DNA from 2 places in the Bacillus cereus group sp. BfR-BA-01316 genome. Region 1 is predicted to be linked to the other one. Evidence: a T-box and tRNA genes for the amino acid it is inferred to sense, from the RefSeq annotation. Region 1 holds a T-box; the other holds one or more tRNA genes.

Region 1 (10,353 bases):
CGTTCACTTTCCAAATCTTTATGCATTACTTTCAGCGCAACTTCGATTGCTTCTGCACTCTGCTTTTTAACTAGTACTTTCGCATAATGATATAGTACTTCCACATGCTCTTCATCTATTTTCATTGCATATTCGATATATTCTTTTTCTTTATCTATGTCATTCATCGCGCCAAACACGTATGCAATCGCATCTAAACGCCATGTTTCAGGAACTTCTTCCGCTAATTTTTCTAATTCAACTAGCAATTCTTCCTGAAGATTCATTTCTACTGAAAGCTGCGCTAAATATTCCATATTTATATGCATTGGTTCTTCTTTCATCGCCTGGATCATATGACTTTGTTCTTTGGAACGATTCTCTTCTTTTTCGTATATTTCAGCAAGCTGCAAATGTACACCTAAGAAATTCTTATTCATTTCTAAACATGTTTCATATGCATGCTTCGCTTCTTGAAATTGCCCTAACGCCATGAATGTTTCACCGATACGGAAATACGGCAATGAATCTTGTTTTTTCTTAAGTGCATTATTATACCGCTTTATCGCCTGATCATACTGTCCAATAGATTCATATAAAACACCAGCGTAACAACCGTATTCAATTACATCCGTTTTCTCTTTTTCTAACGTTCTTAAAAACGCTATGCCCCGTTGCACAAAAGCTGTGTCTTTTATTCGATTTACATACTCATCCAACACGCTCGCTATATTAGCGTATACTCTTCGTATACCGTTCTCTAATTTAGAAAGTGCAAGTTTTAACTCTTTTTCATCCTCGCCTAATGCAATTTCAGCATCCCATAGCACCATTCCAGCATTCATAAGGAAATCTTGATTGTCTTCAAATTGCTTATTGATACTAACAATATAGTTTTTTGCATCCTCATATTGTTCCTTTGCCATATAAACTTGAGTTAAACCGAAATGAGAATATACATCTTCATTATTTTCTTCTAAAGAACGCTTATATATAGTTTCCGCTTCTTCAAGTTCATCATTTTGAAAATGCACATCTCCTAAACGAACATATAAAGATGCCTGATCTTCACAATTTTGAATTCCTTGTAATAAAATTTCCTTCGTACTTTTCCCATCATCCAAATCTGATTCATAGATTTCCGAAAGCTTCGTATATAAATAGGCTGCTGTTTTATCTAATTGAATTGCTACTTTAAGTCCTTTTACCGCCAAATACACTTTTCCTAAATGCTGAGCACATCTTGCACGTTCATACCATATGTGCGCTTCATACTTATATTCTTTTAATAAATCATTAAAGAATCCATATGCTTCTTCATATCGTTCTAAATCTATTAAAATTAAACCGTGATTTACAAGTGTAAACCTTTCTGGGCTACGTTCTATAGCTGTTAGAGAATACTCTAGCCCCTTTTCAGATTGATCCATATACATGTATGATAATGCTAAGAAACTCCACGCAACTGGTTGATCTGCATCCAATTGTAATGATGAACGAAAACTAGCAATCGCTTCTGCATAATTATCTTGCTCAAAAGAATAACGTCCATTTATAAAATGATACAACGCTTGATTGCTTTTCTTCTCCACACTTTGAAGCATATGTCCTGCTTTTTCCATATCTTGCAGACGAATAAAACACTGTGCACTATGCAATTTCACAAAGTCAGAGCTCGGAAACTTTTCCATTAATTTTTCTATACAAAACTGAATAAAATCTTTATCTACTTCAGCATCTAAATGTTTAATCGTATATAGCCAAGTGTTTGGATTTTCACTTGTTTCTTTTAAAAATAGTACTAACTTTTCAATTCCCTCTTTATCTTGCTCAGCTAAATGATCTGTAAGAGAAAAGATTGTTTTATAATAAGTGTGTTCTTCCTCATTTAAAAATGAAAGTTGTTCCATTCTATCTTTTGGTATAAACGTAATAGCTAAACAATCTGTATAACGATATTTTTCTTGCAACTTATCATATTCCACAAGAATCGGTTCCAAGAAATTCGGATCTTGAATATAAAAAGCTTGCAGTACATCGTCATAACCAGAAAGCACTTGTACATGGGAAGCGTGCTCAATATCTATACTTAATAAAACGGGAATACCTTGATTGAGTAATTTCTTATAATTTTCCTCATTCCCTTGAAAATAACGATATTCGTAACCTTGCTCTTCTATATATGTAACTGTATCTGAAAACTTAGAACCTGTTACATCAAAAATATGTTGTGCAATTTCATCTTGCGTACGTTTTTCTCCCCATACCCCTAACATCATTTCCAAACTAGTCGGAACGCAATAGTTATCCTTTTGTACAACCGGAACTATCGGTAAGCGCACCTTTTTTCCATCAGGATTTTTTTCTATATGATGATATAGAGAATTTTTTAAACTCTTTTCACTTTTCAATAGTGCTTGCAAATCGTGAATATTATTCATTTTATAAAATGCTTCTGCACGTAAATGTATAAAATAAGTTGTATATGCATGATGCGGAAGCATATGATTCATTTTATCTATTACCGCTAACATTTCTTCATAGCGCCCTAAATCTAATAAATATTTTACTTTTTCAAAATAGAAATATGGTACTTGAGGGAACTTTGCAATCGCATCATTAATGAGTTGTAATGCTCGCTGCTGTTCACCTTTATATGCATATAATTGCGCCAATAAGTACGTAGCTAACTCTTCACAATCTTTATGCTGCTGACCGGATAAAAGTTGTTCCTCTGCCTTCTCCCACTCACCAGTCTGTATATATAAGTAACCCCATTTATCAAAAACTGCACGTGTACTATACTTTTCCGCCTTTTGCATATAGGCATAGGCCTCTTCATTTCGCTTCATATCTAACAAACATCTAACTAACGTAAAATATGCTTTCGTTAAAACATCCGCATCAGTTTCTTCTTCATTTACCTCTTCCAAAGAATCTTTTAATAATTGTTCAGCATCAAGAATTTTACGCTCATCAATTAACTCATCACAATATAAAGAGAGCGTTCTCATATTCGGGAATTTTTTATACGTATAACGAATTAAAAAGGAGCTATATTGATGCATCAAACCTTCATCAGCAAGACGAATTAATGTATCAAACTCCGCAAATGATGCAACGTTATAAAGCCAGTTCTTCACGTATGATAACTTTTTCGTTTCTTTTATATGTGCAATTTCATTATTTATCTCCTGTAATCCATCTACAAATCTCTTTTCTTTCAAACAAATCTCTAATTGCTTAAAATCTAGCATGCATTCACCTCAAATTATTATTTATACTGCCATTTGCAAGCAGTATTCTAACCTACTTGCTTAGATTTTACACATCATATAGTATGCATTCAACTAAAACCTCATATAATGAACGATATAATTTAATATTATTCAAGTTTATAACTAAATATCTTAAAAACATTGATTTTTATGGGGATTTTGTTTAATTTGATGAAATAACATGTATTATTCGAAGATGGGTTTTATCTTCTTTTTTGAGGCTTCATTCAGTGAATGAAATTATATCAACGATTTCCTGAATATATCTATCGTAATTTACAATATATCAACGATTTTTCAAATATATCTATCGTAACTCAAAAAATATCAACGACTCGACAAGATATATCGATTTACCGACAAAAACGACAATCATCCTATCTTCAATTTCATAATATTAGGGCGGTTGTTCCAAATTACCTTTGGAACAACTTCCCTTTTGTTTCACTTTTCAAATTTTAAATCCACAAAAACACCGTAATGATCACTTGGGAATACGCATGATGAAGTTAATGCTGAATCCGCAAATATAGATACATCTTCTATATTTGGAAATTCAAACGCGTCATTTTCTTGTATCATAACCCAATCATATCGTTCTCCTTGCTTTTCATCCCCTATTAAATTTGTATTCTTTCCATAATCTAACGTTGGCTGGGCAAGAATGTTATCTTGATTTTCTTTAAGCTGAGCCACATCTATCCATTGATTACTTATTAAGTATTGATGCACCCCTGAATGTGGATCATCATTAAAATCACCACATAATAATTCGTAGCCACTAACTCTGTTTTTAATCCAATTATTCACGGTATTCATTTGCTCTTGTCTTACCTTACTAGATTTCCAATTTAAATGAACATTCGTTATCCCGAGATTATACTCTTTATATTTTAACATGATTCGAATGGCACAATAATTCGATTCCTCTATATCGGTTTCCCAAATAGCTTCTTCAGCTAAGATAGGAATTTTACTTAAAAAAGCTAGGTCTTCATCTGGAGAATCTGGATACTCTTTAAATATACAAAATGGATAATTTATTTGATCCGCAAGATATTGTGCACCATTTGTCTTCTTTTCTTCATTAATACAACTCCGAACTTCTTGAATTGCTAAAATATGAGGAGCAATATTTTGGACTTCTTCACAAATAGCCTCTAACCTTTCAGACCACAATGTTTCATGATTCCAAATATTAAAAGTAGCAATTCTCATTATATCCCCTACTTTTCTAGTATGGTATTTATCACTTAACTTCCCCAAAAGTAATCCTCATATTTGGAGCATATAACAAAGAAGAGTGTATATGAAACACTTCAAAAAATCGTAGTTCTGCTTCATATTGAGCGAGTGCTTCAGCAAACGTTAAGCCCCTACTCATTAAACGGTTTATAAATTGTTGTTTCTCACCTGGATTACTAGCGATTCCCTCTTCTTTTAGAGAATTATATAAACCTTGCTTCTCATTTTGATTTATATTAGAGTCTAAAAAATTCACTTTATCGCTTACTCTACATGCAATATTTTTAACACCTAATTCACTTAAATATATCGGTATCTTCATACCAATATTGCCATCTTTACCACTTCTATGTGCATCTTCTTCAAATAGCTTCTGCAAAACACCAAGCCGGATAATTTCCGATTGAATTACTCCATCTAGCGTGTATGAAGACATATTAGAAATCCAATTCGGTTCAAAACATATTATCTTTCCGCCCTCCTCAATTGAATTTATCATTTTTTGCAACATCGTTTTGGGCGAATTCATATGTAATAAGAAAGCATGACTGACAGCTATATCGTATTTATTTTTCAATTCAATTTCTGTAGCATCCCCCTCAAGAAATTCAGATTCATATGGAAGTGTACGAAACAACTCTCTCGCTTCAGCTATTAATGCTTCCCCGCTATCAATGCCTGTATACTTTGATCCATTTGGAAGTAAAGGCAACAAAATTAAACCTAAATAACCATATCCACAACCATAATCAACAATATGTACAGGTTCAGTAATCTTCCAAACTGAATTGACTAAAAAACTTAAATAATCATCGTTATAATATAAATCTCTCGTATTTCTTAAATACGCTAGCCTACTATTCCAATCATACTCTTCCAAGTCTAACGGCCCCCTTTTATATACACAACTAAAGTTCTCTATATTATAGATATATTCCTACACTTTTGTTGAAATTTTAGATAGTTAAGACCAAATAAAAACAATACATAATACATGTACTTTATATCTCCCCGCCTAATCGATAAACTAATTTTTAAAAATAATTATTAATCCCAATCATACAGAAAAACCTTGTGTGCATATTAGTGGTTCGATAAGATAATAATTGTATATAATTCGTAATAATCCCAATAAATAACATTATTATGTAAGGTTGAGGAAAGGAGATAATATATGATAGTAATAGATTCCAATCCGAAACAACAAACTTATGTTGATTTACTAGACTTAGCTTTTGACATTTGTGATGAATTCCATTTAGTTTTAAGAAATGATATGGGACCGTTACACTCTTTTGAGCCCGTCTTAATGAAACTAGAAGGTTCATTCAAAGAAATGACTGAGCAATCTGAGTGGGCCAGTACTATTTTAGGCGATAATCAAACAGCAAAAGTGTATTTCTATTACGCTGATGCCAACGCTAAAAACGTCCTGAAGGAATTATCTAATTCTTTATATGAATGGGTAATGCCTTACTTACCGGAGGATTTATCATTCTTTAAATCCAGAAAAAAATGGTTAATAACGTGTTCTCACGAAAAGGAAAGCTTTATTAATACAGAAGATAAAGAAGAAATCGAAAGAGTATTAAATATCCGGGGATTACAAGCACATATAGGAGAATTTTAAACAAAAGGCCAGTACATCTTTAAAAATACGCTAGCCTTTTTTACTTATTAAAGACATATAGATAAGTAAAAGCTTAATCAGTACAATCACAATCTAAACAATCAGTACAATCTAAATTGCTACAATCAAAATTTCTCTTCTTTTTTCTTCTTTTAAGATAATAATATAGTAGTCCAATAAATAATACGCAAATAACAAACGCTATTATTGCTTCTGTATATTTTTCATGAATAATAAAACCGATTCCACTTCCTCCTGAAATGAAAATTAGAATTAAATAGATCCAAAACATATAAGTAGCTACCTCCGTTGATATGTGGTTTAAGATATAATCCATATAATACTAGATGCAATAAATAGTCCCATACCATTACCACTTAATAAGCCGGTCGTTACTCTTAGCAAATTTGTGCTGTTTCTCCATTTCCACTTTTGGGTGAATCCATCGATGAGTAAAGGAATTTGAGCAAAAAAGAATAGCATTAATGGGAGAGTAAACGAAGAGGTTATTAAAAAGTAAATTGGAAACATACAGAAACCAATAAGCATACCTGTGCATCGTGCACATAAAGGTATGTGTTTTTGTAATTTATGGAAACTCCTTTTCGGTATTCTATGACAAGGAATATGTAAAATGAAATCTCTGATCAATACGAACCATCCTCTCTACAAATATTTTAATTGATTTCGCAACAAAATTATAGAGTTCTTACACTTCGTATCATATAACTCCTTATAGTTAAGAGGTTTATTCAAAAAAGCAAAAAAACAAACCGGATAAATGATTCATCCGGTTTGTTTTTTTGTTTCTATATTACACTTATTTTGTATATATCATTCACAGTTCATTACCAAAGTAACGTATATAATTGTCATTGTACATTAAATGGATTCTTTCCGTTTCTTTTTACATCTCCTCAGGAGCACCCATCCCAAGTAAACGTAAGCCTTCTTTTAATACAACCGTCACAGCATAAGCTAATGCGAGTCTACTCTCTTTTTCTTCGTTCTCTTCTAAAATACGAACATTTCCATAATATTTATTGAACGCTTGTGCTACATCTAATACATATTTTGAAATAATAGATGGCTCATTTTTGTTGAAGGCCGCTTCAATTACTTGCGGGAATTTGTTGAGTAATTTTACTACACTCCAGCTGTAATCGTCTTTTAATTCAAAATTACACGTTTCAAATTCCACACTTTCTTTTCTTAAAATTGAACACGCACGCGCATGCGTGTACTGTACATACGGTCCTGTTTCTCCTTCAAATTTCAACATATTTTCTAATGAAAATTCGATATTATGCATACGCTCATTTTTTAAATCGTGGAAGATAATTGCTCCAACACCGACTTGTTTTGCCACGTCTTCTTTTTGTTTTAAATTCGGATTTTTCTCTTCAATATTTTGTTCCGCAAGTGCAACAGCTTCTTCTAGCACTTCTTCTAATAAAATAATTCTGCCCTTACGTGTCGACATTTTCTTACCGTCTTTTAATATGAACCCGAATGGTACATGTTCCATACCATTGACCCAGTCATAACCAAGCTTTTTTAATACAGTGAAAAATTGATTAAAATGTAAACTTTGTTCTGGGCCAACTACATATAGCGCTTTATCAAATTCGTATGTGTTTTGACGATACACAGCTGCCGTTAAGTCACGTGTTGCGTAAATGGTAGCACCATCTGATTTTCTAATTAAGCATGGCGGCATACCTTCTTCTTCTAAATTAACGACTAATGCCCCTTCTGATTCTTCCAGTAAGTCGTGCTCTTCTAAAATCCCAACAAAGTCTTCCATTTTATCGTTATAGAAAGCTTCTCCTTGAAAATTTGTAAATTCCACACCGAGAAGTTCATAAATACGAGAAAATTCTTTTAAAGACTCATGACGGAACCAATTCCAAAGTTCAACTGCTTCTTCATTTCCTTCTTCTAGTTTTTTAAACCATGAGCGTCCTTCTTCTTCTAGTTTTTTGTTCTCTTTTACTTCTTCATGAAACTGAACATATAGCTTAAATAACTCACGTATTGGATCCTCTTTAACTATTTCTTCATTTCCCCATTTTTTATATGCAGTAATTAACTTCCCAAACTGTGTTCCCCAATCTCCAATATAATTGATTCCTACAACTTCATATCCACATTTTTCGGCGATATGTTTCAGCGAATTACCGATCATTGTAGAACGTAAATGCCCCATTGAAAAAGGTTTCGCGATATTAGGAGAGGAATAATCGATAACTACCGTTTTTTCACATCCAAAGTGATTTTGACCGTACTCTTCTTTCTCCGCTAAAATTGTTTTTAATACTTCATCACTTACTGTTTGACGATTAAAAAAGACGTTTACATACGGGCCAACAGCCTCTATTTTCGTAAAAAATGGGTCATTTAATTTCTCCGCAACTTCCTTTGCGATAGTAGCTGGTGATTTTTTATATTGTTTCGCTAGTGAAAAACATGGGAACGCTGCATCACCGAATTCATCTTGTTTTGGTGTTTCGATTAAATCTAAAATTTGATTTTGCGTTAATTCGTTCGTAATAATATTTGATAAGCTCTTCGCAAACTGCGTTTTATACTCCATACTGTAACCTCCTTATTTTTTAAAACACAAAAAACTCGTCTCTAAAAAAGAGACGAGTTTTAACCCGTGGTACCACCCTTGTTGTTCATTCCGAACCACTTTCCCGTTTATAACGAGGACAGGGGGCCTCGGCTTACTCTACTATTCGTTCAAGAAGCGTCTCCGAAGTGCGCTTCATCTTTTTCTTCTGCACTAGGCTCACACCATCCCTAGCTCGCTTTCCTTCTGAAAAAGACTACTCTCTTCATCACAGACAGTATATTTAATTAATTATTGCTTATTATACATCTTTTCAAACAATTAGCAAGGGTCAATTACACCAAAGTGAAACTTTGCACTTTTTCTTTTATATACGTGAAAATTGTGTTTTTCAAATCTAGAACTACGGAAATGATCTTTCAGAACGACACGCTTTCTCGCCACACGCTTCGCTTCCGCAATTGTTTCATCAGTAATATCATGATACAAAGCGAAGTGTTTTAACCCTTTAATTCCATCTGATTCTATGACAGTTTCTTCAAACATCGGATCAAGGTATACGACGTCATAACTATTATCTTCACATTGCGTTAAAAATGCGAAATGCTCCGTTTGTTTTACATCAATTCTTTGCATTGCCTCATCGATTTCAGAAACAGATGAAGACCATGTTTTTAAACCATTTTTCATAATATAAGCCATATATTCATTGCCTTCAAGTCCTGTTACCTTTCCACTTTCACCAACAACATAACTAGCTACAATACTATCTGATGCCATACCGAGCGTACAATCTAATACTGTCATTCCGCTCTCTAATTTGGCAGCTTGTATAAACGGATCATGTTCTCCGCGCATTAACCTTTTCACACGAAACATCGCTGAGTTTGGATGAAAGAAAAACGACTCTTCCGTACCCTTTGGATAAATAGCTAATCGGTTTTTCCCTACGATAAGCACATCTTGTTCATACTGCTCATGCAGTTTGTGCACAGGTATATCATTACGTAAAACGAAAGGACTCTTTAATTCTGCCGCTACCTTATTTGCATAAGCTGTCATTTCTTTATTTGTTCTTCCTGCTGTTGTTACTATCATTGTGTCACCTCTATATAAAGAAAAGAGGGAGATTTACTCTCCCCCTTCTTTAGCAATTCTTTTCGAAAGCTTGTTCTAAGTTCGTAATAATTTCGTCCATAGTTGCACCTTCAATTTCATGACGGTGAATGAAGTGAACAACTTCTTTTCCTTTTAGTAATGCCATAGATGGTGAAGATGGAGGAATTTCTCCGAAGTATTCACGCATTTTTGCAGTAGCATCTTTATCTTGACCTGCAAATACAGTTACAAGATGCTCAGGTTGTTTTTCAGCACGAACAACCGCTTGACCTGCTGATGGGCGTGCTAAACCAGCTGCACAACCACAAACAGAGTTTACAACTACTAAAGTTGTACCTGATGCATTCTCCATAAATTCTGTTACAGCTTCTTCTGTAGTTAACTCTTCAAATCCAGAACGCACTAACTCTTGACGCATTGGAATTACCATTTGACGCATGTATTCTTCATATGCATTTGACATCTTGTAATCTCTCCTTCAACTTTCATTCCAAATTCATCATATCACGCTCTATTAATAGGTGCAA
Region 2 (21,997 bases), on a different contig from region 1:
GGTATAATGGAAGACCTACGAAGTCAGCTGCTGCGTGAGCTACTGCCATAGATACACCAAGGATAGCGTTAGCACCTAGTTTACCTTTGTTTGGAGTGCCATCTAATTCGATCATAGCACGGTCGATACCAGCTTGGTCAGTTACGTCGAAACCAACGATTTCTGGAGCGATTGCTTCATTAACGTTGTTTACTGCGTTCATAACACCTTTACCAAGGTAACGAGATTTGTCACCGTCACGTAATTCTACTGCTTCGTGCTCACCAGTAGATGCACCACTTGGTACGATAGCGCGTCCGAATGCGCCGCTTTCTGTGTAAACTTCTACTTCTACAGTTGGGTTACCACGAGAGTCAAGGACTTCGCGAGCATAAACATCAATAATTGTTGACATAATAAATTCTCTCCTTTTTATATAAGCAAATTATTTAATAATTGTTTTACCTGTCATTTCTTTCGGTTGTTCCACATTTAAAAGTGTAAGCATTGTTGGTGCGATATCTCCTAAAATACCACCTTCACGAAGCTCTACATCATTTTTTGTAACGATGAAAGGAACCGGGTTAGTTGTATGAGCTGTCATTGGTCCACCATCAGCAGTTAACTCCTGATCAGCATTACCATGGTCAGCAGTAATAAGTGCTACACCATCTTTTGCAAGAATCGCTTCTACAACTTTTCCTAAACATTCGTCAGTTGCTTCTACTGCTTTAATTGTTGGTTCCATCATCCCAGAATGGCCAACCATATCACAGTTTGCAAAGTTAAGAATGATAACATCATGTTTATCATTTTCGATTTCATTTACTAAAGCGTCCGTTACTTCATAAATGCTCATTTCAGGTTTCAAGTCATACGTTGCAACCTTCGGTGAGTTAATTAAAATACGCTCTTCTCCTGGGAATTCAGCCTCACGACCACCGCTAAAGAAGAATGTAACGTGCGGATACTTTTCAGTTTCCGCGATGCGAAGTTGCTTTAATCCCGCTTGCGCAACAACTTCACCTAATGTGTTATCAAGGTTCATTGGCTTGAATGCCACGTAACCATCTACAGTTTCACTGAAATGTGTCATACAAACGAATTCAGGAATGTGAGGTACTTTTTCACCACGATCGAACTCACGGAAGTCTTCGTTTGTAAATACACGAGCAATTTGAATTGCACGGTCTGGACGGAAGTTATAGAAGATAACTGCATCATCATTATTGATTGTTGCAACTGGCGTGTCATCTTCGTTAACAATTACAGACGGCAATACGAATTCATCATATATACCATTTGCATAAGAGTCTTCTACACACTCTTCTGCTGATTTATAAGTAGGGCCTTCACCATTCACCATAGCACGGTAACATTTTTCTACGCGATCCCAACGCTTGTCACGGTCCATGGAGTAATAACGACCAGAGATAGTCGCGAATTGTCCTACTCCTGCTTCTTTAATTACTTCATTTGTTGCATCGATATAACCTTTTGCTGTTTGTGGTCCAACATCGCGGCCATCTAAGAATGCATGGATATATACTTTCTCCACGCCTTCTTTTGCTGCTAAGCGAAGAAGAGCAAACATATGGTTCATGTGACTGTGCACACCACCATCAGAAAGTAAACCAAATAAATGAAGAGCAGTACCTTTTTCTTTCACGCTTTTAATTGCATTTCGGAAAGTTTCGTTCTGATCGAACTCACCTTCACGAATTGCAACGTTTACGCGTGTTAAGCTTTGATATACTACGCGGCCAGCACCGATATTTAAATGACCAACCTCAGAGTTACCCATTTGACCTGCTGGAAGACCTACTTCCTCACCACAAGCTGTAAGCGTTGTGTGAGGGAATTTGTTCCAGTAACCATCAAAATTAGGTTTCTTAGCTTGTGCTACAGCATTCCCGTAAGTTTCTTCACGTAGTCCGAAACCATCAAGAATGATTAAAGCTGTTGGCTTTCTCATTTTACCGCCCCCAGAAGACCTAAGAACGAAGCAGGCTCTAAGCTAGCACCGCCAACTAAAGCGCCGTCGATGTCAGATTGTGCCATATACTCTTTAATGTTTTCTGGTTTTACGCTACCGCCGTATTGAATACGAACAGCTTCTGCAGCTTCTGGAGAAACAGCTTCTGCAACAACTTTACGGATGTGCGCACATACTTCATTTGCATCTGCAGAAGAAGAAGATTTACCTGTACCGATAGCCCAGATTGGCTCATAAGCGATAACAGTTACTTTAACTTGCTCTTCTGTTAAACCTGCAAGTGCTTTTGTCACTTGACCTGCTACTAGATCAAATGTTTTTCCGCTTTCGCGCTCTTCTAAAGTCTCACCACAACAAACGATTGGTGTTAAACCATGTTCAAATGCTGCTAGAGTCTTTTTGTTTACTGATTCGTCTGTTTCAGCAAACATTTCACGACGCTCAGAGTGGCCAAGTACTACGTAGCCTACTTTTAAGTCGCTAAGTGCTACTGGGCTAATTTCACCAGTGAACGCACCATTTTTTTCGAAGTGCATGTTTTGTGCACCTACTTGTAAGTCAGTTCCTTCAGTCTTTGCTACAAGACGCTCTAGGAATAGAGCTGGAGAGCAAACTACTGCATCAACAGCTGAAGCTGCTGGGATTTGACCTTTAACTTCCTCTACGAAGCTAACTGCTTCAGATAGAGTTTTATTCATTTTCCAGTTACCTGCGATAATTGGTTTACGCATGCTTTGCACCGTCCTTTTTCTTTGGCTGCTACTTATTTGTCGTTAAGACAAACTACACCTGGAAGCTCTTTGCCTTCCATGAATTCTAATGACGCACCGCCGCCAGTAGAAATGTGGCTCATTTTATCAGCCATACCGAATTTTTCAACAGCTGCTGCAGAGTCACCACCGCCGATAACAGAGTATGTATCTTCTGCATCTGCTAATGCTTGCCCTACTGCTTTTGTACCTTCTGCGAATGGAGTCATTTCGAATACACCCATTGGTCCATTCCATACAACAAGCTTAGAGTTTTTAATTACATCTGCATAAATTTCACGTGTTTTAGGACCGATGTCCACGCCTTCCCATGTAGAAGGGATAGAGTCGATACCAACGATTTGAGTTGTTGCAGTTTCAGAGAATTCCTCTGTGATGACAACATCAACTGGCATATAGAAGTTTACGCCTTTTTCTTTTGCAAGTTGCATAAATTCTTTAGCTAGTTCAATTTTGTCGTTTTCACATAGAGATAGACCAATCTCATGACCTAAAGCTTTAACGAATGTGTAAGCAAGTCCGCCACCGATGATTAAGTTATCTACTTTGTCTAATAGATGACGAATTACACCGATTTTATCTTTTACTTTCGCACCACCGATGATAGCTGTGAATGGACGTTCTGGGTTAGAAAGTGCTTTACCTAATACATCTAACTCTTTTTCCATTAATAAACCAGATACTGCTGGTAGGTAGTCTGCGATTCCTGCTGTAGAAGCGTGAGCACGGTGAGCTGCACCGAATGCATCGTTTACGAAGATATCAGCAAGAGCTGCAAATTCTTTCGCAAGTTCTGCATCGTTCTTTTCTTCGCCCGCATAGAAACGTACGTTTTCAAGAACTACTACGTCGCCTTCGTTCATTGCTGCAACCATTTCTTGTGCAACTGGTCCGAATGCTTCGTCCGCTTTTTTAACATCTTTACCAAGAAGCTCGCCTAAACGTGCTGCTACTGGAGTAAGACGTAATTCTTCTACTGCTTGACCTTTTGGACGGCCTAAATGACTTGCTAAAATTACTTTCGCACCTTGCTCTACTAAATATTGAATTGTAGGAAGAGCTGCACGGATACGAGTTTCATCTGTAATTTTGCCTTCTTTCATAGGTACGTTGAAATCAACGCGGCAAAATACGCGCTTACCTTTTAAATCTACGTCACGAATTGATTTTTTGTTCATTGGATTTCCCTCCGACTACTAGTTAGGATTGACAAAACCCATTCAAAAGCTTAACACATTTGCTTCTAAAACGAAAGAAGAGAGAGAGGGAACAAACCCTCTCCCTCGTTTTGTCATTGATTGCTTATATACTTAAGAATTAAAGACCTTTAGAAGTCATGTATGCAGCTAGGTCTACTACGCGGTTAGAGTAACCAGTTTCGTTATCGTACCAAGAAAGTACTTTAACCATGTTACCTTCCATTACCATTGTAGATAATGCATCGATTGTAGAAGAAGCTGTACATCCGTTATAGTCGATAGATACTAATGGCTCTTCGCTGTATCCAAGGATACCTTTTAATTCGCCTTCAGAAGCTGCTTTGAATGCTGCGTTTACATCTTCAACTGTTACTTCTTTGTCAAGTTCAACAACTAAGTCAACAAGAGAAACGTTAGCAGTTGGAACACGTACAGCGCCGCCGTTTAATTTACCTTTAAGTTCTGGTAATACTAATGCTACAGCTTTAGCAGCACCAGTAGATGTTGGGATCATGTTTTCAGCTGCTGCACGAGCACGACGTAAATCTTTGTGTGGTAAGTCTAAGATTTGTTGGTCGTTAGTGTAAGAGTGAATTGTTGTCATCATTCCGCGTTTTACGCCGAATTTTTCGTTTAATACTTTAGCGAATGGAGCTAGACAGTTTGTAGTACAAGAAGCATTAGATACTACGTTGTGGTTAGCTGCATCGTATTCTTCGTGGTTAACACCCATAACTACAGTGATATCTTCGTCAGAAGCTGGAGCTGAGATGATAACTTTCTTAACTGATCCACCTAAGTGTTTCTCAGCGTCTGATTTTTTAGTGAAACGGCCAGTAGATTCTACTACTACTTCTACTCCGTAGTCGCTCCATGGTAATTGAGCTGGGTCACGCTCAGCGATAACTTTAATTTCTTTACCGTTAACAACGATGCTGTTTTCGTTAGCAGATACTTCTGCATTTAAAGTTCCGTGAACTGTATCATATTTTAAAAGGTGAGCTAATGTTTTAGCATCTGTTAAGTCGTTGATTGCTACTACTTCTACCTCAGAGTTGTTAAGAGCTGCGCGGAATACGTTACGTCCGATACGTCCAAATCCATTAATACCAATTTTAGTCATTTAAATTTCCTCCTTGGGGGATTATATTAAAGGGTAATACCCTTTGTTAATTGTTTTGCTGCACCTTCATCTGTAATTAGAATTGAAGTGTGCCCTTGCTTTATTACAGCCTGTATTGCTTTTGCTTTTGAAGAACCTCCAGCGACTGCGACAACGTGAGATACATGTTGTAAATCTTCAAGTTGCATACCAACTGTTCTTACTTTATGAACAACATTTCCTTGTTCATTAAAGTAGTAACCGAAAGCTTCGCCAACTGCTTCGCTTGCCTGAATCTTTAACCAATCTGCTTCTGAAGTATTTCTGCGACGTGCCATTGTTAACGCATCACCAATTCCATGAATGACGATATTGGAAGATCGAATCAACTCAAGAACTTCTTTCACGGAGGGCTCTATTACAATAGACGCATATGCTTCGCTACTAACGTGATCTGGAACATACAATAAGCGATAATTACTCATCGTATTTTGTGCCATTTTGGCGCAAATGGTATTGGCTTCTAACTCGACACCTTCTCCAATTCCACCACGTGCTGGGACAAATAGCATATGTAAATCTTTGCAATCAAGTTGCATCATGTCCGCAGCAGCAGCTAGCGTAGTTCCTCCAGCCACAGCAACGATATTATTCACTGTCAGACGGTCTTTTATACAAGTCACACAAGCACGGCCCATCTCCAGTTTGACCCAAGGTGATTCATCACTATCACCAGGGACAACGAAAACTTCATCCAAGTCTAATGTTTCCTTAAGTTGTTTTTCTAAAACCTTTAACCCGGAAATTTCTTTCATAAAGTCTTCCAAAGCAAGAACTAAAGCTGTTCCTTCTTCTGTCAAAGTCATTCCAGAAGAAGCGACGTGAACTAAGTTTTGTTCTTTCAAAACTTGAACTTCACTTCGCAATACTCGTTCTGTCATACCGAGACTTGCAGATAAGTTTCTTCTTCCAATCGGCTGCATAAGCCTAATGTACTGAAGCACTTGCATTCTCGTTTGCATAACAGGTAGCAGATCAGGTAATAATTTTTTTGTGTTCTGAATCCATGAGCGCATATCTTTTCTCCTCACTACATCGGTTCATTTTCCTCCGTGGTCACTTTATGTCCCATAGTGACATTTTGTGTCCCACTTAGGTTAAAAAAATAATCCCTGCTACGTGTATTATTGTAACAGGAGATAGAAACTTATTCAACTCTTAACTGCATTGTTTATATAGTTTATTATGACACCTTTGTGAATGTTACCGTATTCTACTTGTCTTCCGCCTATTTCTACAACTGGAATCATTAGATGGTATTTCTCTAAAAGTTCATTATCTTCATATATATCTATTTCCTCAATTTGAAAAGAATATTCATATTGTACTTCCTTTAAAACTTGTTTCGCCTTTTCGCAAAGACCACAATCTTTTTTTGTATATAGTACAACTTTCATCTTCTTCACCTATCCAATTGTTTTTCTTAGAGACGAAGCAGGAATATGCATTTGTTCTCTATATTTCGCAACTGTTCTGCGAGAAATAACGATTTCATGCTCTTCTTCTAATAATTTTGAAATCTTTTGATCCGAAAGTGGCTTTTTCTTATTTTCCGCTCCAACAAGCGTTTGAATGAATTGTTTCACACGCTTTGTAGAAACCGCCTCATCTTCCGTCGTAGAAATAGCATTACTAAAGAACGATTTCATCTCAAATAAACCGTGCGGCGTTTGCACATATTTATTACGCGTTGCACGACTAATTGTAGACTCATGCACACCTAACTCTTCCGCCACCTCTTTTAAAGCAAGTGGTTTTAAATACTCTGGACCTTCCCAGAAGAAATCATGCTGTTTTTCCATAATAATATTCATCACTTGCAGAAGTGTTTGTTTTCTCTGTTTCAAACTGCGCATAATCCATTGCACATGCTGATACTTCTCCGATACGTAAGAAGCCACTTCACTTTCACTATTATTTAGTAACGCACTATACTCAGAGTGAATTTCAATTCTCGGCATATTTCTCTCATTCATCTGTAAAACGAGATGATCGCCATTTTTTTTCACCGCCATATCAGGCACGATATAAAGTGGTTTATCAGAAGAAAATGCAAGACCTGGTTTCGGCTGTAATGATGTAATACAGTTCACCGCATCCTGTAATTCCTCGTTGGTACACTTCATAGCGTGAACAAGCTTTCGCCAATCTTTCTTAACGAAATAATTAAAATGATCATCTATAATTTCTTCCGCTAACCCATTTCTTCTTTGTAAGCGCTTCAATTGGATTGATAGACATTCCTGAATATTACGCGCACCTACCCCTGCTGGCTCTAACGATTGAACAAGCTCTACGGAACGGTCCACTACATCGATCGGCGCAGAAAGAAGCTCTGATAGCTCTTCATTTGTTTCTTGTAAATAGCCATTTCCATCCATGTTCATAATAATGAAAGAAGCTGCTTTTCGCTCTTCTTCATCTATTTTATAATACTGGAGTTGATTTAATAAATGTTGCTGAATCGTTATCGAATCTACACTGTAGATTTCCATTTGATTGTCGACTTGTTTGCTGGTACTTTTACTTGTGTTAGAGCTCTTTTTCTTCTCCCTCTCAAAACCACCTAACTCAATAAGGGGATTCTCTAACGATTGCTCATACAAAAACTCCGATAATTCTTGTACATTATACTGGAGCATTGTAATCGCTTGCCTTAACTCTTGTGTCATTGCCAAACGTAAGCTTTGTTCTTGTAAAAGACTTGCCTTCAAACTAATCTCCCCCTTGTTTCTATTGTACAATAAGTTTGGTAAAAGGAGAATCCTAACGCAGACACCCATTCCAAAATATTATTAATTTATATGTATTAATGAGATTTACATCTTACAACCGAAATTTGAATAATATTGAAAGAAAATAATGAACCTAATTTATTATCACCACATACTAATAGTAAATCCTATAACTAGATATAACAAGAGGGAAATAAAAAAGCCCTAACCTACAAAACGTAAGTTAGGACTTTTTGACGCGCCCAGAGGGATTCGAACCCCCGGCAGACGTGGTACCGGAAACCACCGCTCTATCCGACTGAGCTATGGGCGCATGATTATAAAACAGACTTCATTTTCTTCTCATAATAATAGCAATAAAATCCATCTAAATCAATAAAAATATCCCCTTAATCCTTTACACACCTTAGCTAGGAGCATATAAATACATCTCTATCCTAATTTTCCCAATCATAAATTCACTCCAAATCACAAATTATAATCTTTGAATTGATATTCCAAAGGGGGCTTCATTCAATGACTGTAATTACAAAACTAAAGCAAACTGTTTCTGGATTAAAAAGTGCACAAGCTAGCTTAGAGGGATTCGCTCTTGATACGGATAACCAACAAGCAAAGCAACTTTTCCAAACAGCTGCGCAGCAAACGCAAACGATTATTGATTCTTTAAACCCACGTGTTGAAGAAGTCCAACAAGAAGAACCACAATACACACAGCAATAACCGAAAGTACCATTTCATCTAATGGTACACAATTTGAGAAAAAGGATGATATGCAATCATCCTTTTTCTATCAAATTACATAATGCAATAGAAATGGAATGATTATAATGCGAAAACTCGGAATCATAGCCGCGTTATTTGTGCTCCTATTCGGTTCACTTACCGGATGTGATAATAGCCCATTAGATAAAAAGGTAAAGAAAGAAGAAGCAAAACGAACGAAAGAAGAAAAGGGCCCCAAGTTAACAAAAATGAGTACAGAATCCTTTAATCAATCTATATCGCAAGAAGCTAAGAAAAAAGCTCTCGCTACGGAGGGAATTATAGAAGCTACCGCAGTTAATACAAATTTAGATCTTTACATAGCCGTCAAACCTGAACATCACGAAAGATTTGGTTTAAAACCGTTACGAAGCAAATTAAAAAAGAAGCTAAGTGATGAAAACCCTACTTTCGATATTCGTGTAAGTACAGACAAAAAGATCTTTATGCTCATAGAAGAACTTGAAAACAAAATTAAGAAAAAGAAAGTAAGTAAGGATGGCATAAAAAAACAATTGAAACTCATCCAATCAGAAATGGGATCTAATATTTAAGCTTTCTAAAAGAGAAGGAAGGATTGAAATGTCTAGTAAAGATAAAAATTTAACACCTGTACAACAAGAATATAAAAAATTCGAACAACAGCGCGAACCGAAGCGCCCCGTTTTAAAAAATTGTATAAAAGCTTTTTTCGTCGGGGGATTAATTTGTCTAATAGGCCAACTGATTTCCACCTTTTATATTACTTATTTCGATTTCACTGAAAGATCTGCTGGAAATCCTACAGTTGCAACTCTTATTTTTATTTCTATGCTACTGACGGGATTTGGCGTCTACGATCGCCTTGGGCAATTCGCCGGCGCTGGTACTGCGGTGCCTGTTACGGGATTTGGCAACTCCGTTATCGCTGCATGTATTGAACACCGTACAGAAGGGTTTGTTCTCGGCGTTGGGGGTAACATGTTTAAACTAGCAGGATCAGTTATTTTGTTTGGTGTATTTTCAGCTTTCGTCATCGCTCTTATTAAAACCATTCTCTTTCAATGGGGAGGGCTGTAAATGTTACAAGGACACCGAACATGGGTATTCGAAAACAAACCAGTTATAATCTCAACAGGTGTAGTCGGTGGCCCCTTTGAGGCAAAGGGAAAAATCCCTGAAGACTTCGATACCCTTCATGAAGATTTATGGCTCGGACAAGATTCCTATGAAAAAGCACATAAAATTTTGTTTGAAGAAGCTTGTAGCCGTGCTACAGAAAAAGCGAAACTTCGAAAAGATGATATTCAATTCGTTCTCGCTGGAGATTTAATTAACCAGATTACACCTACTAGCTTTGCTTGCCGCACACTTGGTACACCTTATCTCGGTTTATTCGGTGCTTGTTCTACCTCTATGGAAGGCTTAGCACTTGGCGCAAGTATTGTAAATGCAAAAGGTGCAAAATATTTATTAACTGGTGCATCAAGCCATAACGCTGCCGTGGAAAAACAATTCCGTTATCCAACTGAATATGGTGGTCAAAAACCTCCTACTGCCCAGTGGACAGTGACCGGTGCAGGCGCAGCTATTTTAAGTGATACAGGACATGGCCCAAGAGTAACTTCCGCCACAATTGGGCGCATTGTTGATATGGGGTTAACAGATCCATTTAATATGGGGGGCGCGATGGCTCCTGCTGCTGTCGATACAATTGAAGCTCATTTAAGAGAAAGAAATCTTGATGCATCTCACTACGATTTAATCGTAACAGGCGACCTCGGACACGTTGGACGCGAAATTGCTTATGACTTACTACATAAACATGGGACAAAAGTAACAAGTGAACAATTTCAAGATTGTGGACTACTCATTTATAGAGAAGGTCAACCTGTAATAGCCGGCGGAAGTGGCCCAGGCTGTTCAGCAACAGTCGTGTACGGACATTTATTAAATAGAATGAAAAAAGGAGAATTCAAAAAGATACTAGTTGTTGCGACAGGTGCTTTACTATCTCCCATTACATTCCAACAAGAAGAAACAATTCCATGTATCGCTCATGCTGTATCGATCGAATTTGGAGGTGCAACACAATGATTTTTTTCTGGGCTTTCGTCATTGGCGGACTTATATGTGTAATTGGTCAACTTATGTTTGATGTCGGTAAACTTACTCCTGCCCATACGATGGCAACACTCGTTGTTGCTGGAGCTATATTAGATGGATTCAATTTGTATGAACCACTAATTGATTTCGCTGGGGCCGGGGCAACAGTACCAATTACAAGTTTCGGAAACGCCCTCGTTCACGGTGCGATGGAAGAAGCTGCAAAACATGGAATCGTCGGCGTAATTACTGGTATGTTTAAAGTAACGAGCGCAGGTGTATCAGCAGCGATTATTTTCGGCTTCATTGGAGCATTACTATTTAAACCGAAAGGATAAGAGGTGTTTGCATGACTGTTATCGCTAGCGTAAAAACTTGCCTTGCCAGTGTAAGAGGGGCTCAAGCAAGTTTAAGCTCCCTTTCATTAAATTCACAGGATGAAGAATCAAAACGCGTATTTCATGAATGTATGTTAGAAATGGACAGCGTCATCGCTGATTTAAAGGATAGAATTTCAGTATTAGAACGTGAAGAACCTCAATATAAAGGGTTTTAAGTAGACTGGAGGAAATGACTATGTCTCACCTGCCCGAATGGACACTCGTTATTCTTCGCTCTGTATTCATATTAATCATTTTATTCGCTATTACGAAATGGTTAGGGAAAAGACAAATCTCTCAGCTCTCCTTTTTTGAATACATAGCCGGAATGACAATCGGTGACATCGCTGCCCAAGTATCTACAGGGCTCGATTCAAAATTTTTCCATGGCGTCTTTGCGATACTCATTTTCGCTGTGGTACCTTTTTTCACAGGAATCCTCTCCTTAAAGAACAAAACAGCTCGGGACTTCTTTGAAGGGAAATCTACCGTATTAATAAAAGATGGAAAAATACTCGAAGATAACTTAAAGAAAGAAAAATATACAAGTGACGAATTACTTGAACTACTCCGAGGAAAAGATGCGTTCAGCGTAGCTGATGTTGAATTTGCAGTACTAGAACCGAGTGGAGAATTAAATGTATTATTAAAGAAAGATCGCCAACCACTTACAGCAAAAGATATCAGCTTAAAAGTGCCAAACGAAAAAGAACCGCAAACCGTTATTATGGATGGAAATATACTAGATGAACCTCTTTCTGCTAGCGGGCATAATCGCGCTTGGTTACATTCTGAATTAGAAAAACTCGGTGTTGTCATTGAAAATGTCTTTCTCGGTCAAGTTGATTCATACGGACAACTTACTATCGACATTTATAATGATAAACTCCAAATGCCTTCTCCTCAAAACAAACCTTTACTATTGGCATCTTTAAAAAAATGCCATGCTGATCTTGAACTATTTTCTTTAGAAACAAAATCGAAATCAGCAAGTGAAATGTATAGTAAAAACGCGAAACAAGTCGAAACAATTTTAAATAAAGTAACCTATCTTTTAAAAGAATAAATACCGAAAGAACGCTTCAGTAAAAAGGCGTTCTTTTGCCTTTTCTACACCTTTAATCACGTTTAAATTTATGTTATTCGGTTATGATGTTGAAGATACATAAGCAGGGAATTTTAAAAACATAGCGAATAAATCATGATACAACTACATATTTTTTTGATTTAAAGTGGTTTCGTTTGACCTTTATTGACCATAATTGTATTATAAACTAAGAAAGCTTTCAAAGGAGGAAATAACAGATGAATTTAATTCCTACAGTAATTGAACAAACAAATCGTGGAGAACGCGCTTACGATATTTACTCTCGACTATTAAAGGACCGCATCATTATGCTTGGTAGCGCAATTGATGACAACGTAGCAAACTCAATCGTTTCCCAGCTTTTATTCTTGGAATCTCAAGATCCAGAAAAAGATATTCACATCTATATCAACAGCCCTGGTGGTTCTATCACAGCTGGTATGGCAATTTACGATACAATGCAGTTTATTAAACCACAAGTATCAACAATCTGTATCGGTATGGCTGCATCTATGGGTGCATTCTTACTTGCAGCAGGTGAAAAAGGAAAACGTTTCGCTCTTCCTAACAGTGAAGTAATGATTCACCAACCACTTGGTGGTGCACAAGGTCAAGCGACTGAAATCGAAATCGCTGCAAAACGCATCCTATTCTTACGTGAAAAATTAAACCAAATTCTTGCTGACCGCACAGGTCAACCACTTGAAGTTCTACAACGCGACACAGACCGTGACAACTTCATGACAGCAGAAAGAGCTCTAGAATACGGCTTAATCGATAAGATTTTCACAAGCCGTTAATTAATTAAAAGCGGAGGCGGCTCGTTCAGAATCGCAGGGCGTTGGAGCCTTTACATCCGAGGCGCTTTTTGCCTCGAATGTAAAGGCGAAACGACCGGAGATTCTAGCCGCTGGAGCTAGATATAACTAAAAGCGGAAGTGGCTCGTTCAGCCCTGACTGGCTAAGGTTCTTTCGCATAGAAGGCGCTTTTTGCCTTCTTATGCGGAAAGTTCTTAGACACGAAGAGCTAGCCACTGGAGCTAGATATACTTAAAAGTGAAAGCACCCTGTGTAACAGGGTGCTTTTTTATTATGTACCCGGGCAGTACATACCCCATCTAGTATCTCTCCAAATATATCAGCGATTTTTCAATTATATCGACCATAACTCAAATTCTACCGACGTTTCGACACAACATATCGATTTACCGACAATTCTCGACAAGCGCGAACCATCCACGTACCCCCACTGATTGTTAGCCCCACCAATCAGGCTGCCCGCAAATAGCAAACTAAAAAGCTATCGCACATTCGCGATAGCCTTTTATTGTACATATGCAGCTAATGCTTCCAAAGCCTCTTCTGCATCTGAACCTTCTGTTGTGATTGTAATCATGCTACCAGTTCCGATCGCTAAGCTCATAATCCCCATTATGCTCTTTGCATTAACTGTCTTTCCATCTTTCTCAATGAAAATATCAGAATGAAAGCGATTTGCCTCTTGTACAAACAACGCAGCCGGACGTGCTTGTAAGCCGTTTTTTAATGAAACTTTAACCCGTTTTTGAACCACAGCTCCATTTCCCCTTTAACCTCTTATTTTTTTGCTACCGTTTCCCCCGCGCGTAATTTCTCTGCAATTTCATCGATTTTACGCAAACGATGATTAATACCCGATTTACTAATTTTCCCCCCGGATACCATCTCACCTAACTCTTTCAATGTTACATCTTGATAATCTCTTCGTAACTGTGCAATTTCTCTTAATTTATCTGGCAAAATATCAAGCCCAACCGTCTCATCAATATAGCGGATGTTCTCAATTTGCCTTAGCGCTGCACCAATTGTTTTATTTAAATTAGCTGTTTCGCAGTTAACTAAACGATTTACTGAATTACGCATATCGCGAACAATTCGAATATCTTCAAATCTTAAAAGTGCATTATGAGCACCTATAATATTTAAAAACTCTGTAATTTTCTCAGCTTCTTTCAAATACGTAATGTACCCTTTTCTTCTTTCCAACGTCTTACTATTTAAATCAAATCCGTTCATCAGTTCACATATAGAATCATTATGTTCCTTATATAACGAAAAGATCTCTAAATGATAAGATGATGTTTCTGGGTTATTTACTGAACCACCTGCTAAAAATGCACCGCGTAAATACGATCGTTTACAACATTTCTTCTCGATTAATTCCTGCGATATATTTCGAATAAACGAAAAGTCATCTCGAACAATGTGAAGATCTGCTAATATTTCGCGAGACTTCTCAACAAGCCGCACGATATATACATTATTTTTCTTCAATCGCATTTTTTTACGAACAAGTAATTCTACCGTCACATCATATCCTTTTTTCAAAAGCGTATAAATCCTTCTTGCAATTGCTGCATTTTCCGTTTGAATATCGATAGATAGGCGACGGTTTGAAAAAGAAAGCGATCCGTTCATTCGAAGCAACGCCGATAATTCTGATTTCTCACAGCATTCCTTCATTTCAAGGTTGGTCAACTCTTTCTTTGTTTCTGATGCAAATGACACAGTCAACACCTCCTTATACTATTACTTTGGAACAAAAATCTTGTCCTATATGAATGAGGAGCGTTACCTCAAACGAGGCAACGCTCATTTATAACAATGAATATAAAATAGAAGCTAACTTTAATGTATCATGTCTTACAACACGATCATCATATTTCGCTAATCGATCTTGAATGATTTCAATATTATGTTCAGCAAAACGATCTGTATCCAGTGCAACTGGTTCCGACATTTCTTCCTCATATAACTTACGTAATTCACGAGGAATATCACGATTATTTACAATCGCAGTGTCGATAAATGGTTTACCTAAATGATCATGTAACGCCTGCACATGATCAAACGCAGTATAACCCTTCGTTTCGCCCGCTTGCGTCATAACATTACATACATATACCTTCTTCGCTTTTGCAGCAAGAACAGCGTCTCCAATTTTGTTAACAACTAAATTCGGTAATATACTTGTGTACAGACTTCCTGGACCGAAAACAAGCAAATCAGCTCGTTTAATTTCCATCAACGTTTCACATAACGGTTCTACATCTTCTGGAGTTAAAAAGACACGATTAATCTTCTTCCCGAAATAAGGAATCTTTGATTCACCTGTTACAATTTCTCCATCTTCTAATTCTGCATGAAGTACCGCACTTTGATTCGCTGCTGGTAATACACGTCCTCTGACATTTAATACTTTACTCGTTTCCGTAATCGCGTGGTAAAAGTCTCCTGTAATCGAAGTCATACCTGCCAATAGTAAATTTCCTAACGCATGCCCTTTCAGTCCGTCTCCAGTTGTAAAACGGTGCTGAAATAAAGCTTCCACTAATGGTTCTACATCCGATAACGCAACAAGTACGTTACGAATATCACCTGGAGGTGGAATTTCTAGCTCATCACGTAGTCTACCTGAACTGCCTCCATCGTCGGCTACTGTTACAACTGCTGTAATATCAACAGGATATTGTTTTAATCCTCTTAATAAAACAGAAAGTCCAGTTCCACCCCCCATGATAACAATTTTAGGTTTTCTCTCTTTTTTCATCCCTTAATGGCCCTTTCTCTTCTCCACATCACGATGAGATACATGAACGCTATACTCTGGTTTCAAATGTTTCCCAAGGTACTCTGTAAGCGTAACAGAACGATGTTGCCCACCTGTACATCCAATCGCAATTACAAGTTGACTCTTGCCTTCTCTTTTATAATGAGGCAGCATGAAAGTGATAAGATCCGTCAATTTCTCTAAAAACTTATGTGTTTCATTAAATTTCAACACATACGACGAAACTTCTTCATCCAGTCCTGTTAATGGCTTCATATGTGGAATATAATATGGATTTGGTAAAAAACGAACATCAAATACTAAATCAGCATCAATTGGAATTCCGTACTTAAATCCAAATGACATAACATTTACACGAAATGCTTGCTCAGTTTCTGTTGAGAATAAGTGAACAATTTTCTCTCGTAATTCTTTCGGTTTCAAATCAGACGTATCAAGCACAATATTCGCTCGCGCCTTCATATCAGTTAATAGACCACGCTCAGCTTCAATTCCCTTTAACGGCAAGCCAGTTGGCGCAAGTGGATGCGAACGTCTCGTTTCTTTATAGCGAGTTACAAGTGTGCTATCTTTCGCATCTAAAAATAAAATATGAGGAATAATCCATGTACGTTCTGATAAATCATCAAGTGCTCCCCATAAATATTCAAAAAACTCTCGGCCACGTAAATCAATACCGAGTGCTACTTTATTCATTTTACCCTTTGAATCCGCCATAAGTTCAATAAACTTCGGCAATAACATCGGTGGTAAATTATCTACACAAAAATATCCTAAATCTTCAAAACTTTGTAATGCTACCGTTTTTCCAGCTCCAGACATCCCTGTAATAATTACCATTTTTATATCATTATTCTCTGTCATCGTATCCTCTCCTTGCAGGTTTAACTCGGATCTAATCGATATGAAAGCAACTCAAAATCTGGGGTATATACAAATGTACCGTAGATTATACCATTCCCTTTAATTAAATAATCAATAATGTGATAATCTCCTGGTGCCATTGCTAAATCATCAATTTTATCAAATGTATGCCAACCAATGATGCCTTCTTCGCTCTCTAATTTGTTTTCTCCTGCAAAATCTGTTGCTAAAAAGGAGAACATCATCCATTCAGAAACAACTTTATCACCTTCTTGGATGACAAAGGTGAAGACCCCTTTTAACGCTGGGTTCTTTAAATAAATACCTGTTTCCTCACGATACTCGCGAACAACGGTATCTCTTACTGTCTCACCACGCTCCATTTTCCCGCCCGGTGCAACCCACCAATTTCGGCGAGGTTTTTGGAGTAAGAGTACTTCATTATCTCTAATTAACACACAGTTTGTCACTCTTTGCATGTTTCTTCACCTCAGCTACTTGCAGCAAAATTTCTCACTGCATACTCATTTCATTATACTATCAAAAACAGTTTGCTACAACGAAGGTACCAGTCCCCTTTCGCTAAGCAATTGTAAAAATTCTTTCTATAACAATCAATCAAAATACCTTACTTCCCATGAACATTACATAAAAATCCCCTTAACGATTTTTATCGTTAAGGGGATTAAAACACTTATTTCTTACCGAAATAAGTAACAATCGCAAATCCTAAAATAAAAGTAATAATTGAACTTACAATTGAAATTCCACCAGTCGGAATGCCTGGGAACACAATGACAATCGACCCGATAACGAGCCCAATAATTGCCGCAAATGTCATACTTTTATAACGATCTAACAAATAACTAATTCCTTTACTACTTACAACAAATCCGGCCATCACACCGGCACCGATAACCACGATTAACGGTAAATTGAGTGTAGTTAAAGCGTTAATTGCTGTTGGATACACACCAATAATTAATAAAATAAACGATCCACTAATTCCAGGAAGAAGCATAGCCATACTAGCCATCCATCCTGCGAAAAACAAACCAATTGCATTTAAAATTGTTAACGTCGTAATTGGATCAGCTGCCTTATCTGGTTTAAAGAATGCTGTTATTGCAACAAGAATTGCTGCAATTATTAACAGGACAATATGACTACCTTTAAACGTTGCCTTTGCATCAGCTTCTCTCATTAACATCGGTAATATACTAATAATTAAACCGAGGAAGAAAAATTGAGTCGGTTCATAATGATTTGCTAATAAATATTTAATAACGTGACTTAACGTTAGAAAAGCTGCCGCTACACCAGCTGCAAGTGGTATTAAAAATGCTAAATGTTTTTTCCATTCACGACTAAAGAATCCGCTAATTGCTGCGAGCAATTGTTCATAAATCCCTAACACAACAGCGATTGTTCCGCCGCTCACACCAGGAATTAAATCACTAACGCCCATACAAAATCCACGATATATATTACGCCATTCCATACTGAATAAATTCCTCATTTCTTATAGTGATTTTTTCCGTAAATTCTAGTATAACAATAAGAATCATTATATTCTTAATTATTTTTGACAAAAGTTTGACATTTGAACAAAAAAGAAAGCCACCTACCGGTAGCTTTCTTCTCAAAAGGAAAAATCCCCTTATTTTTCTTTTACAGTTTTTAATTCTTCTAATAACTCTTCTACGTAGTGCTGTGCACTCTGTGCTGCAATACTACCATCGCCTGTTGCAGTTACAATTTGACGAAGCATTTTTTCACGGACATCACCAGCTGCGAAAATACCAGGAACTTTCGTTTCCATACGCTCGTTCGTTTCAACATAACCATTTTCATTTGTAATACCTAGCTCAACAAACGGTTTTGATAGTGGTAACATACCGATGTATATGAAAACGCCGTCAGTTTTAACTTCTTGTTCTTCTCCACTGTTTACATCTACAAGTGTTACGCTTCCTACTTTACCATTTGCATCGTTAATTTCTTTTATAGTGTGATTCCAAATGAAATCTACTTTCTCATTTTGGAAAGCACGATCTTGTAAAATTTTCTGTGCACGAAGAGTGTCACGACGGTGAACGATTGTTACTTTTGATGCGAAGCGTGTTAAGAACACACCCTCTTCAACAGCAGAATCTCCGCCGCCAATAACAACAAGTTCTTTCCCTTTAAAGAATGCACCATCACATACTGCACAATATGATACACCGCGGCCGCCAAGTTCTGTTTCACCTGGCACACCAATTTTTTTATACTCTGCACCGCTTGCAACGATAATTGCACGTGCTTTATATTCTTTTTTACCAGCAATAATTGTTTTGTACTCTTTACCATCGATGATTTCTTTCACATCACCGTATGCATATTCAGCACCAAATTTCTTCGCATGCTCAAACATTTTATTTGATAAGTCTGGTCCTAAAATAGACTCATAACCTGGATAGTTCTCTACATCTTCTGTATTTGCCATTTGTCCACCTGGAATACCACGCTCAAGCATCAGTGTGCTTAAATTCGCACGAGATGTATATACCGCAGCTGTCATACCAGCTGGTCCTGCACCAATAATAATGACATCATAAATTTTTTCTTCTGACACACTATTCACTCCCATTCATTCATACACATTAAGTTACCCTCATTATACTGTTAGCATCATTTTTTTCCCAATGATTTGCCTACCCTACGTGTGCGTGCGCTTAACAGCCTGCACATACTTTCGTACAGTCGCTACAGATACATTATATACATCACCAAGCTCTGCCTGTGTCATCTTATTCCTTTGTTCGCCGCGCACAATGTATTCAATTGCCGCTGACCAACCGTACACATTTGTAAAAGTCGCTCCAGATGTATATAAACGTATGAACGTACAAAACCAAAAATTTAAACACTCTTCGATTAATTCATCGTCTTTTTTCGTATAATTGTATAATGCATCCGCGATTCGTACGCACTGTTCAAATTGCTGTAAATCAGCTGGGATGCTTTTATGACTATTAAGTAAAAAGAAATATTTTGCAAGTTGCGATACGATTGGAACACCATTTTTCGCTTGCGTTACATCAAAGAAGAATCCAACCTTCTCTGGTGTTGACAATTCATTCATTAAATATAAAGCTAGCATTTTCTCTTCTAGCGTCGTACTTTGCTGAAATGATTTTCGTAACTCTTCAAATAAAAGATTTTGTCCTTCATCTGCTAAATTCAGTGCATTCCACGGTTCTTTTCCTTTTTTATCAGGATGCAATTCTACAACATGTTGCCACATTTTTTCAGCTACTTGCTGTTCCTTCACCATATACGCAGAGTATGCAAACCAGTAATAAAAACTAACGTCTCCTTCGTACCCTTGACGCTTTAATACTTTGAACCATTTATATGCAGGTTCAAAATGGCCAATTGTTGCAAGCGTTGTTCCAAGTTTCAAACGATGCTCAAATGAAATTGGATATACCGAAACTAACTGCCCTGCTAATGACTCTACTTGCTTATGCTCTCCAATTGAATATAGAAAAATAAGCGTATTACAAAGCGCGTGCATATTACCAGGATTTTTCTCTAAAATCATTTCTGTTAACTTAAGCGCTTGATCCACATTACCTGATTGAAAATGTGCAATCGCTAAATTATTATGGCCCGACCAAAATTCTGGATATTCTTTCGTAACAACTTCTAGTGTAGCAATCGCCTCTTCTAATTGTCCGTTACGAATGTAGCGGTTCGCTTCTTCTTGCATAACAATTAGCTCATCTTCATCCTCAATCTCTTCCGCACCCATTGCTTCTTCTTCCATAATCTCAAGCAATTCTAATGTATCTTCTACAAATTCCTTCTCTTCCGCAACTTCTAAATATCGCTCTGCATACTTCTTCGCCTGTTGAAACAAGCCCATATATGCATAATTATTTGCAATAAAATAATAGCATTGCTCAAGTTCAGGATTGGATCTAACAAGCTTTAGAAATATCTGATTCGACTCTTGATATTCACCAGAGTCAGATAATGCTATTGCTAGTTGGCATAAAATAAACGGCTCCTTCTCGCTTTCTGCCGCTCTTCGAAAATATTTAATTGCATCTTGCAATTTTTGCCCTTTATAAGCCCTCATCCCTTTTTTATAAAAGAAGTCCGCTAACTGATTAAAAGAGATAACTTGTCCGCTCTCCTTATATATTCTTTGATTTTTCCCCATATATCCTCCAGTTTTTTGTTTTCTTCGTTCACACATTCTTCTATCTATAAGTATAAACGATTCCGTAAAAAACAAAACAGTATATTATAATCAATTATTTCCTTTTTATTCATAAAAAGAGAAGGGAAATGTTACATTTTTAACATCAACCTTCTCTAGTGGCCATTTCCTCTTTCGTATAAATAATACGCATCGGATTTCCGCCTACGAAAGCGCCGCCTGGTACATCTTTATGGACAAGTGTGCCTGCAGAAACGATAGCACCATCTCCAATCGTCACACCTGGTAAAACTGTCGTATTCGCTCCAATCATAACTCCATTCCCTATGACGATTTCTCCGAGTCGATACTCATGAATTAAATATTCATGCGCTAAAAGCGTTGTATTATAGCCGATAATTGAATTGTCTCCCACAGTAATCTTTTCTGGAAACATAATATCTGGCATTACCATAAGTGCAAACGACGTTTTCTTTCCTACTTCCATCCGTAAAAACGTGCGATATAACCAATTCTTCACGGATAAAAATGGCGTGTAACGTGCGATTTGGATGATAATAAAGTTTTTCATTACCTTCCAAAAAGAAACTGTTTTATACACATTCCACAATGAATTTTCTCCTAAAACAGGATAGCGCGTTGTCCGTCGCACTGAACTCTCTCCTCTACTTATATAAAGTGAAACTTTAACCGGTAGGAACTCTTTTCCCCACTGATTACTAACTCTCATCAATCAAGCATTTACAGGCAGGAATCATACTACCCGTTAATGCGAGACAAAATCGGTAGTAAATCACTCATTTTATCTAGCACATAATCTGGTTTATACGCTTCTAAATACGCTCTACCTTTCAATGTCCATGAAACCGCTACTGTTTTCGTACCTGCATTTTGTCCACCGACGATATCATGATGATTATCACCAACCATCAATGTTTCTTCTGGCTTTGCATCTAATAATTCGAGCGCTTTTTGAAGTGGTTCTGGATGTGGTTTCACATGTTCCACATCATCAATTGTCACGACAACATCAAAAAACTGATCAAGTTTTGAAAGCTTTAATCCCATTTCAACCGTCTGTCTCGCTTTCGTTGTAACGATGCCGACTTTATAACCTTGCTTCTTCAATTCTTGAACCGTTTCATATACAGT

Evidence for each region. The T-box of region 1 lies ahead of argS (arginine--tRNA ligase). A T-box ahead of a tRNA ligase gene usually reads a tRNA of that ligase, here a tRNA-Arg.
Region 2: it encodes a tRNA-Arg, which carries the amino acid that the T-box ahead of argS (arginine--tRNA ligase) is inferred to sense. The anticodon was not compared.

What each region holds. Positions count from the first base shown of each region.
Region 1 covers NZ_JAKUGX010000015.1:79,563-89,915, forward strand. Annotated here, with positions in the region: gene MR071_RS13635 (bacteriocin-processing peptidase family protein) at 1-3,236, opposite strand, end outside; gene MR071_RS13640 (endonuclease/exonuclease/phosphatase family protein) at 3,702-4,475, opposite strand; gene MR071_RS13645 (class I SAM-dependent methyltransferase) at 4,507-5,382, opposite strand; gene MR071_RS13650 (stage III sporulation protein AH) at 5,677-6,132, shown strand; gene MR071_RS13655 (hypothetical protein) at 6,206-6,424, opposite strand; gene MR071_RS13660 (DUF2085 domain-containing protein) at 6,454-6,783, opposite strand; gene argS (arginine--tRNA ligase) at 7,040-8,728, opposite strand; T-box leader at 8,774-8,988, opposite strand; gene MR071_RS13670 (class I SAM-dependent methyltransferase) at 9,029-9,805, opposite strand; gene MR071_RS13675 (BrxA/BrxB family bacilliredoxin) at 9,855-10,289, opposite strand.
Region 2 covers NZ_JAKUGX010000001.1:93,205-115,201, reverse strand. Annotated here, with positions in the region: gene eno (phosphopyruvate hydratase) at 1-394, opposite strand, end outside; gene gpmI (2,3-bisphosphoglycerate-independent phosphoglycerate mutase) at 425-1,954, opposite strand; gene tpiA (triose-phosphate isomerase) at 1,951-2,706, opposite strand; gene MR071_RS00555 (phosphoglycerate kinase) at 2,739-3,923, opposite strand; gene gap (type I glyceraldehyde-3-phosphate dehydrogenase) at 4,063-5,067, opposite strand; gene cggR (gapA transcriptional regulator CggR) at 5,094-6,122, opposite strand; gene MR071_RS00540 (glutaredoxin family protein) at 6,258-6,503, opposite strand; gene rpoN (RNA polymerase factor sigma-54) at 6,513-7,820, opposite strand; tRNA gene MR071_RS00530 (tRNA-Arg) at 8,079-8,154, opposite strand; gene MR071_RS00525 (DUF1657 domain-containing protein) at 8,358-8,564, shown strand; gene MR071_RS00520 (YhcN/YlaJ family sporulation lipoprotein) at 8,672-9,160, shown strand; gene spoVAC (stage V sporulation protein AC) at 9,189-9,665, shown strand; gene spoVAD (stage V sporulation protein AD) at 9,666-10,682, shown strand; gene spoVAE (stage V sporulation protein AE) at 10,679-11,029, shown strand; gene MR071_RS00500 (DUF1657 domain-containing protein) at 11,041-11,247, shown strand; gene MR071_RS00495 (DUF421 domain-containing protein) at 11,268-12,137, shown strand; gene clpP (ATP-dependent Clp endopeptidase proteolytic subunit ClpP) at 12,377-12,958, shown strand; gene MR071_RS00485 (HPr family phosphocarrier protein) at 13,483-13,731, opposite strand; gene whiA (DNA-binding protein WhiA) at 13,755-14,705, opposite strand; gene MR071_RS00475 (gluconeogenesis factor YvcK family protein) at 14,794-15,747, opposite strand; gene rapZ (RNase adapter RapZ) at 15,751-16,632, opposite strand; gene MR071_RS00465 (NUDIX hydrolase) at 16,653-17,111, opposite strand; gene MR071_RS00460 (DUF368 domain-containing protein) at 17,327-18,133, opposite strand; gene trxB (thioredoxin-disulfide reductase) at 18,293-19,249, opposite strand; gene MR071_RS00450 (tetratricopeptide repeat protein) at 19,334-20,845, opposite strand; gene MR071_RS00445 (acyltransferase) at 20,991-21,497, opposite strand; gene ppaX (pyrophosphatase PpaX) at 21,605-21,997, opposite strand, start outside.